DNA from 4 places in the uncultured Planococcus sp. genome. Region 3 is predicted to be linked to each of the others. Evidence: riboswitches for the same ligand, from Rfam matches in the RefSeq annotation. Region 3 holds a riboswitch; each other region holds the start of a gene.
What was found. Region 3 has a riboswitch for S-adenosylmethionine ahead of Q0785_RS15090 (transporter substrate-binding domain-containing protein). Riboswitches for the same ligand answer to the same signal wherever they lie in the genome.

Region 1 (2,180 bases), on a different contig from region 3:
AGCGCATTGATGACAGCAGACCAATACAAAGAAATGATCAACGAGTAGTCCTGGAAAGCGCCTGTATTTTGGCGCTTTTTTTTTATGGACAGCAATTCGAAAATGCTTAATACTTAATGGAACCAAATCAGAAGGTCTGCCGATGTATAAATGGAACCAAGGGTTTTTAGGCAGCCTTTTTGTGGAATACCAAATTATAAAGGTATCTTATGTACAACAGATAGCCTCTTGTCTTTATGATTCTAAACTCGATGGGGTGAGTGTATATGGGGAAGGTGATCGTGGTGGAAGGGATCAGCGATAAATCGAGGATTGCACCTCTCATTGCAGAACCCGTGACGATTCTTTGCACAAATGGTACAGTTAGTGTATCGAGACTTGAAGAATTATTGCTGCCATACGAAGGTCAGGACATCATCATATTAGTGGATGCAGACTCTTCAGGAGAAAAATTACGGAAGCTGGTCAAACGCGAGTTTCCCGAAGCCCGGCATTTCTATGTCAACCGGAGCTACAGGGAAGTCGCGAAAACCCCGCTTCGTATCCTGAAGGACGTGCTCATCTCAGCGAATGTCCAGGTCAATAAGCTATTGATAGAGGGATGAAGAAGATGAAGGAATGGACTCATAAAGAATGGATCAAAGAAAAGAACACTAAACGGATCACTGCATTTTATTTATATACGCCGATGTGCGGAACCTGCCAAGTGGCATCTAAAATGCTGTCAGTCGTCACAGAGCTGTTGCCTGATCTGCAGATAGGCAAAGCGAACTTGAATTACGTACAGGAAATTGCGGGTTTATATGAAGTGGAAAGCGTGCCATGCTTGCTGATTACAGAGGATGGCAAGTTGAAAGAAAAAATATATGCTTTCCAATCAGTTCCTTATTTATATGGCAAGTTAAAATCTGTTGACGAATATAGCCGGTCGTGGTAAATTGAATTTCTGATCAAATAATTTCATATCGAAACTCTTATTAAGAGTGGTGGAGGGAAGTGCCCTATGAAGCCCGGCAACCGTCATGAAAATGAAATGGTGCCAAATCACACGAAGCGAAAGCTTTGGAAGATGAGAGATTGGTTTTCGTATAATATACGTTTGCCCTTCTGCTCAGTTATGCGCGGAAGGGCTTTTATTTTTAGGATTCAGGGGTGTTCAACGAATGATTGAGTTAACAAAAGTGACAAAAAAGTTCGACACAGGAAAAGCGGTCCTTACGGCTGTGGACCAAGTCGATTTATCTATTGCAGATGGAGAAATATTCGGCATCATCGGATACAGTGGCGCCGGTAAAAGTACATTGATTCGTTTGTTGAATGGCTTGGAAAAGCCGACTTCAGGTACAGTGGAAATCAATGGCAAGGTGATTACCTCCATCAAAGGCGGGGAATTGAGAAAGGCCCGCCAAAAGGTCAGCATGATTTTCCAGCATTTTAATCTGCTGTGGTCCCGTACCGTCAAAGAAAATATTGAATTTCCGCTTGAAATTGCTGGAGTGTCGAAACAACAGCGCGGAAAGCGGGTTCAGGAACTGATCGAGCTGGTCGGCTTGGCCGGGCGTGAACATGCCTATCCATCCGAACTTTCAGGTGGCCAGAAACAGCGTGTCGGCATTGCCCGTGCGCTGGCAAACGATCCGGAGGTCCTGTTATGTGATGAAGCGACGTCAGCACTTGATCCGGAAACCACAGATGCCATCCTGGATTTGCTGGTGGACATCAATAAACGATTGGGATTGACGATTGTTCTGATTACGCACGAAATGCATGTCATCCGCAAGATTTGCCACCGTGTGGCGGTCATGGAAGGCGGGCGGGTAGTTGAACTTGGCGATGTCCTCAATGTCTTCCAATCACCGAAAGAAGAAATTACGAAGCGTTTTGTTGCACAGGTGACCGATTCCGGAGATTCTGAAGAAACCATCAAAAATCTCCGGGAGCTATATCCTACAGGCGAACTGGTGAAATTGGTTTTTGTCGGCGAGCAGACTGAACAACCGATTCTGACGAAATTGATCCGTACCCATGCTGTGGATGTCAATATTGTCCAAGGCAATATCTCACATACCCAGCGCGGAGCATATGGCACATTAATTTTACAGCTGAAGGGTTCTTCAGCAGAAATTGAAGAAGCACTGGCATTTCTTCGCACGGAAGATGTTCAGGCGGAGGTGATGCAC
Region 2 (2,180 bases), on a different contig from region 3:
TCTTGTATTTTTAGCTATTTTTAACATGTAAAAAAATAGGTATGAATTTATATTAAGTTGTACTATATAAGAGTTTGTAGACAAAGGAATCTTTAGATTATTACAAGAATGGATATTCATTTCATCATATTTTTACTGAATCCTGCACTTCAGGCGGACGCTTTCCGCGGGCTCGCAGGAAGCGAGTCGGGCTGTGCCTGACTCGTTTGCGACGAAGCTAGCGCAGCGATGCAGGAGCATATCTTTGCCCTTCGCCGCCTTGCGCTCCGGATCCTTGAGTGAAGGGTATATCAAGTTGATTGAGTCTATTTCTTCCTGAAGTAGATTAGTAGGCTTCTCTCTTTGAATGGAGCAACACGCACTAACCAGGCCGGCCAGGCTGTAGTTTCAGAAAAAGGGTGTGGAGGTCTCAGCGCAGCTTGCGCAGGAGCAGTCATCTTTGCTCTACTGAAAGCGAGGGGGGAAAGTTGTTTTTCATTGACTGAATCAAGACTGAAATTATTTTTTTGCGCCAAAAATGTTGACATCCAAGTGCTATTTCCGTATGATGAAAAATTGAACGGATACTCTTATTCCGAGCTGGTGGAGGGGACAGGCCCTATGAAACCCGGCAACCTGCTGCAACCGCAGTGATGGTGCCAAACCTGAAGCAAGGCTCACAGGCCTTGGATGATAAGAGTGAAAGGTGCTTATGATGATTCTCCTTTCCTCATGATGAATGAGTGAAGGGATTTTTTTATGGAATGCCCTTAATCCTCGTGTGAAAGGCCACAAACGGCTTGAAGTTCAATCCGGCTTTTGTCTGGAACGGACTTGACATGGGAAACGAGTACCGTATCAATTTCGAGAGCAATCTCGCAGGATATAAGGAGGAACATTTTTTGAAAAACCGTCGATTATTTACTTCAGAATCAGTAACAGAAGGACATCCGGATAAAATCTGTGACCAAATCTCAGATGCTATTTTGGACGCTATCTTAACCGAGGATCCAAACGCGCGTGTTGCGTGCGAAACGACCGTCACTACAGGACTGGTTCTGGTAGCCGGAGAAATCACCACTTCCACTTATGTGGACATCCCGAAAGTTGTTAGACAAACCGTAAGAGAAATTGGATACACACGAGCTAAATATGGTTTCGACTCAGAAACAAGTGCAGTTCTGACAGCAATCGATGAGCAATCACCGGATATCGCTGCAGGAGTCAACGTAGCACTTGAATCACGTGAAGGCCAAATGACAGATAAAGAAATGGACGATATCGGAGCAGGTGACCAAGGGTTGATGTTCGGATATGCCAACAACGAAACAGAAGAATTGATGCCATTGCCGATTTCATTGGCACATAAATTGGCACGCCGCTTGGCTGAAGTACGGAAAGAAGAAATTCTTCCCTATCTGCGTCCCGATGGCAAAACGCAGGTGACAGTTGAATATGATGAAAACAATAAACCACTTCGCGTGGACACGATTGTCATCTCTACTCAGCATCACCCAGAAGTAACGCTTGAGCAGATTCAACGCAATATCAAAGAATATGTCATCAATGAAGTCGTTCCAGCAAAATGGATCGACGAAGATACCAAATACTTCATCAACCCAACCGGGCGTTTTGTTATTGGCGGACCTCAGGGAGATGCGGGCTTGACTGGCCGCAAAATCATCGTGGATACCTACGGTGGCTATGCTCGCCACGGCGGTGGAGCATTCTCTGGTAAAGACGCGACAAAAGTGGACCGTTCAGCAGCTTATGCGGCCCGTTATGTAGCGAAAAACATCGTAGCGGCCGGACTAGCAGACAAATGCGAAGTGCAATTGGCTTATGCAATCGGTGTGGCACATCCTGTATCCATCGCTTTTGATACATTCGGCACCGGCAAAGTCGATGAAGACAAATTGGACGATTTGGTACGCGCGAACTTCGATTTGCGTCCTGCCGGAATCATCAAAATGCTTGATCTTCGCCGCCCGATCTACAAGCAGACTGCAGCTTACGGACATTTTGGCCGTACGGATGTCGATCTTCCTTGGGAGCGTACAGATAAAGCCGCTATCCTGAAAGAACAAGCTGGCGTTCAAGCCGGCATTTAAAACATCATCGAATGAAAAAGGACGATTGAGCCACTAGCGCTCAATCGTCCTTTTTACGTTCTTAGTCTTTTTGAAGAGATTTGTAATAAG
Region 3 (2,180 bases):
TTCCTGAAGAAAAGGGGACTCTTTGGGGCCAAAACCGATGACACCGGTTTTTTCGAAAACTTTGTAGCCGGTTTGCTGCTCCAGCTCTTCTCACAATTGCTGTGCGCGTTTCACTAATGTAACGTATTGTCTCCCTTCGCCGTAAGCATGGCGGATCAAGCGGGTATCGCCGTGATGGCTGCCATAGATATGCGGAGGATCAAAGGCATCGATCAAAACAATTTTCACATTTTGCTGTGCCAAAAAAGCGCCGGCAGCCATTCCCATTGTTCCAGCACCAATTATTGCGACATCATAAATAGTTTCTTTGTTCATTTTTTCACTCCGATCTTCCTCGATAGTAAGGTGGTTTTAAAATGCCGGTTCGTGTAAAAAATAAGGGTGAATTATTACTAGATGGTATGGAAGACGTGAGTGATTGTCAATCGTCCATTATGCGCTTCACTCGTTAAATTATTTCAACGGGAATTCAGAAACTGGGAGACAATCTGCAATGGAGCTCCATTCGTTGGGTATAAACGCCCGTTTTGTGCAAAAAAATTTTGAGTAAATTCGAAATAGAATAAAAATGTATTTGACATGAGAGCCAATGTCAAATACTATCGTTAATATGAAAAAAAAAATTAAATAACTTATCAAGAGAGACTGAGGGACAGGCCCTGTGAAGTCCAGCAACCATCATTTTTATGAGAGGTGCTAATTCCTGCAGAGTGTTTTATTCTGAGAGATAAGAATTTGGCTGAAACCTCTTTCCTATTGGAAGAGGTTTTTTTGTTTCCAAAGGGCGATTGCAAAAATGATTTTCTTGAAAAGTAGAAAAAGGAGGTTTTCGGTGACTTGGAAATATGCAAAAGAAAAAGGATGACCCCATGTATGGATAAGCAACTAGTCCTTTGCCGGCAGTAATGTCTTTACATTCAGCTTACATAGCAAGAAAAATTGGCTTTTGCCTTTCCCCATCAAATTGACTTACGGCTTGTTGCCTAAAAAAGGAGCATGAAAATGAAAAGAAAACATTATGTATTGAGTTCACTGTTTTTATCACTGGGTGTAATCGGGGCATTAAGCGGATGCTCGTCGGAAGAAGCGACAAGTTCTACGGGCGATCAAGTGGTTGTGGTAGGAACGCAAAATGATTATCCGCCTTTCGCTTTTGCGGATGACACCAATGAACTGACAGGGTATGACGTTGAAATGGTAAAAGCAATCGATGAAAAATTGGATGGTTATACATTCGAATTTGTCGCCGTTCCGTGGGATAGCATGTTTCTTGCACTCGAATCCAATAAGGTTCAGGCAATCGCAGACCAAGTAGCGAAAACACCTGAACGCCAGGAAAAGTACTTGTTCACCGATGAATCCTATTTTGCAGCGGAAACAGTCATTGCGGTGAAAACCGGAAGAGAAGACATCCAGACTGTAGAGGATTTAGAAGGAAAGGCGGTTGGCGCTTTAGCGGGGGATTCCTATACGCTGTTGCTGGAGGAATACAACGAAACAGCAGATACGCCCATTGAGTTGAAATACAGCGAAAGTGGAAACCCTTCGGAAATTTTGCAGGACGTGCAAAATGGCCGTGTCGATGCCTACGTGAATGATCCGATTATGATGAATGCGGTATTGGAAAAAAACGATTTAGGGGTAGAAATTGTAGGGCAGCCTTTGGTGAATGATGACATGGGAATTGTGTTGAAGAATGGGGAAGAAGGCGAAAAATTAAAATCCTTAATCGATCCCATCCTGAAAGAACTGAAAGAAGATGGCACCTTAGCGGATCTGTCGATCAAATGGACTGGCGGAGAATATATCCCTGAATAGGTTTGTGGAAGGAAAGAGACAATGGAAAATCTACTGGATATACAATTTTTAATCGAAAGTTTTCCTGCTATTATTTCACGGCTACCGATTACCATCGGGATAGCTGTCGGCTCATTGGTTTTGAGTTTATTCATCGGGGTTTTTACCGCATTGATCAAAATATACAAGGTTCCGGTATTAAGTGTGGTTTCATCGATATACATCTCTTTTGTCAGAGGAACTCCTTTACTGGTCCAAATCTATTTGGTGTTTTATGGAATACCGAAGATCATCTACTATCTACAGATTGAATACGGCTGGCTTCAGTCCGCCGACGTCAACAGTATACCGCCCGAAGTATATGCGCTACTGGCATTTTCCAT
Region 4 (2,180 bases), on a different contig from region 3:
CAAATGGAATATCTGCATGGGTCTGGGTGGCGGGATAAGTGATGAAGCTTTCAACTCCACCCAAACTCTCAGCGAAGGTGATGAGTTTGATATTTTCCAGGAAAGGCCCGACCCATTCCTCTTCCTGTAGACGGAACGACAACATGCCGCCTTTTCCGGGATACAGCACATCTGAAATCTCTGCTTGCTGCGACAGGAATTCCGCGATGGCTTTTGCGTTTGCTTCATGCTGTCTCATGCGCAGCGGCAGGGTTTTTAATCCGCGTACCAACAGCCAGGAGTCGAAAGGTGACAATACTGCCCCCACTGAGTTGTGGAAGAATGACAGCCTTTCGCAGATGCTTTCGCCTTTTGCGGCAACCAGTCCGGCAAGCACATCATTGTGTCCGCCGATATATTTCGTAGCGCTATGGATGACGATATCCGCTCCCAGCTCGATTGGCTGCTGGAAGAACGGTGTCAGAAATGTATTGTCGACGATCAATAGAAGATTATGCTTTTTCGCTAATGCTGCATATGCGATCAGATCAATTTCCTGCATAAGCGGATTAGTCGGCGTTTCAATGAAGAGCGCCCGTGTATTCAACGTTATTTTTTGTTCTGTATCCTGAACATCTTTGAATTCAGCGTATTTTGGATGAATATTATAGGCGGATGCGAAATGGTCCAGCAGGCGATAAGTTCCGCCATAAATGTCTTCAGGCACCAATATCTCATCTCCCGGACGGAACAACGACAAAATCAGTTGGATGGCAGCCATTCCAGAGCTGCAGGCAAATGCGGCATCTGCGCCTTCGAGTTCAGCAAAACCTTCTTCAAGAACAGAGCGTGTCGGGTTTTTTGTTCGGGTGTAATCGTAGCCGGTCGATTGTCCAAGTCCCTGATGCTCATAAGCCGTTGATAAGTAGATGGGCGGATTTACCGCTCCTGTAGCAGCGTCGCTGCGATTGCCTAATTGAACCAATAAAGTTTCCAAACTGTGTTTTGTCATTCCACTCATCCTCTCAACAATAAAACAGGGGCTTTTCTTCAAAAAAGAAGAAAGCCCCTGACTGGAAATGCATTCTTCTCATCTGTTAGGCGTAGCCTATTGGAATTAGCACCGTGTCTTCATCAGACTGGTTGCTGAGACTTCACAGGGCCAAATCCCTCCGTCTCTCTAGATAAGAAATATCTTATGAAGTTTATGTTGTTTCTGGTTCGATGTTTCTAATCTTAAATCATTAAGCAATAGAAAGCAAGGATGAAATTTTAAATAGTTGAAATAAAAAGATAATAGATGGGGGACGCAGTACTGACGGCTGCTGAGATGACTTCGCCGAAGTAGCTGTAAAGAACCGCGCTATTCTTTTAATTCGCTTTCCGAAGTGATATACTGATTGAATGAAATTTGTATGCAAAGGGGAAAGCGAATGTATATTGTCACCTCAACAGTGGTTGTTCCGCCTGAAAAAACGCAGGAGGTCATTGGGATATACCAAAAGCGTTCACGCCGTGTGGATCTGGCGGAGGGCTTTCATTTATTCAGACTCATCCAAAACACTAAGAAGAAAAACGAATTGACAGTCCATATGGAATGGCACACGAAAGCTGCCTACATGGCGTGGGTGAAGAGCCAGGAATTCAAAGAAATCCATGATTTGGAAAAGAACTACCCAGATCAGGAACTGGCGAAAATCATTCCCACCGTACGGCAGTACGAAGTGGTGGCCGAATGAATATAGATATCAAAAACAAAATTGCTTCCGAGACAGCTGAAAGTATATATGAAGCATATCCCACGCTGTGGGACCGTTTTGGCGATCGGGGCTTTGAACATACGGAAAAAGATAATCACCACCACCTGGATCACTTAGAGACAGCTTTCTCCTTGAACGACGAAAAGGTATTCATCGATTACACAATCTGGCTGGAAACAGTCCTGACAAGCAGAAATGTAGAAACCGCATTGATTATCGATAATTTTGAACGCTTACTGGAGATTCTTCCGGGGAATATAGATAAGGATGAAGAGATCTTTATGACGGGTTGTTTAACGAATGCCATTGCGGTGTTGAGGCCTTCATAAAGTTAAGGAGGGTGACATGAACAGTAAATCAAAAGAACTGGCCGATCTATTTCTGGCCGGCGATGAAAAGCAGGCCCTGCAATTAGTCCAAACATATTTGGAGAACCATACT

Region 1: another riboswitch for S-adenosylmethionine. It lies ahead of Q0785_RS15645 (methionine ABC transporter ATP-binding protein); the one in region 3 lies ahead of Q0785_RS15090 (transporter substrate-binding domain-containing protein).
Region 2: another riboswitch for S-adenosylmethionine. It lies ahead of metK (methionine adenosyltransferase); the one in region 3 lies ahead of Q0785_RS15090 (transporter substrate-binding domain-containing protein).
Region 4: another riboswitch for S-adenosylmethionine. It lies ahead of Q0785_RS06055 (methionine biosynthesis PLP-dependent protein); the one in region 3 lies ahead of Q0785_RS15090 (transporter substrate-binding domain-containing protein).

The regions. Positions count from the first base shown of each region.
Region 1 covers NZ_CANMXD010000011.1:51,958-54,137, reverse strand. Annotated here, with positions in the region: gene gcvH (glycine cleavage system protein GcvH) at 1-48, shown strand, start outside; gene Q0785_RS15655 (toprim domain-containing protein) at 267-605, shown strand; gene Q0785_RS15650 (thioredoxin family protein) at 611-937, shown strand; SAM riboswitch class I at 972-1,076, shown strand; gene Q0785_RS15645 (methionine ABC transporter ATP-binding protein) at 1,164-2,180, shown strand, end outside.
Region 2 covers NZ_CANMXD010000013.1:98,003-100,182, reverse strand. Annotated here, with positions in the region: SAM riboswitch class I at 567-679, shown strand; gene metK (methionine adenosyltransferase) at 882-2,090, shown strand; gene Q0785_RS17765 (gamma carbonic anhydrase family protein) at 2,152-2,180, opposite strand, start outside.
Region 3 covers NZ_CANMXD010000010.1:134,233-136,412, reverse strand. Annotated here, with positions in the region: partial or broken gene solA (N-methyl-L-tryptophan oxidase) at 1-315, opposite strand, end outside; SAM riboswitch class I at 630-734, shown strand; gene Q0785_RS15090 (transporter substrate-binding domain-containing protein) at 1,003-1,818, shown strand; gene Q0785_RS15085 (amino acid ABC transporter permease) at 1,840-2,180, shown strand, end outside.
Region 4 covers NZ_CANMXD010000003.1:294,760-296,939, reverse strand. Annotated here, with positions in the region: gene Q0785_RS06055 (methionine biosynthesis PLP-dependent protein) at 1-991, opposite strand, end outside; SAM riboswitch class I at 1,067-1,170, opposite strand; gene Q0785_RS06050 (antibiotic biosynthesis monooxygenase family protein) at 1,413-1,718, shown strand; gene Q0785_RS06045 (hypothetical protein) at 1,715-2,068, shown strand; gene Q0785_RS06040 (cobalamin-dependent protein) at 2,085-2,180, shown strand, end outside.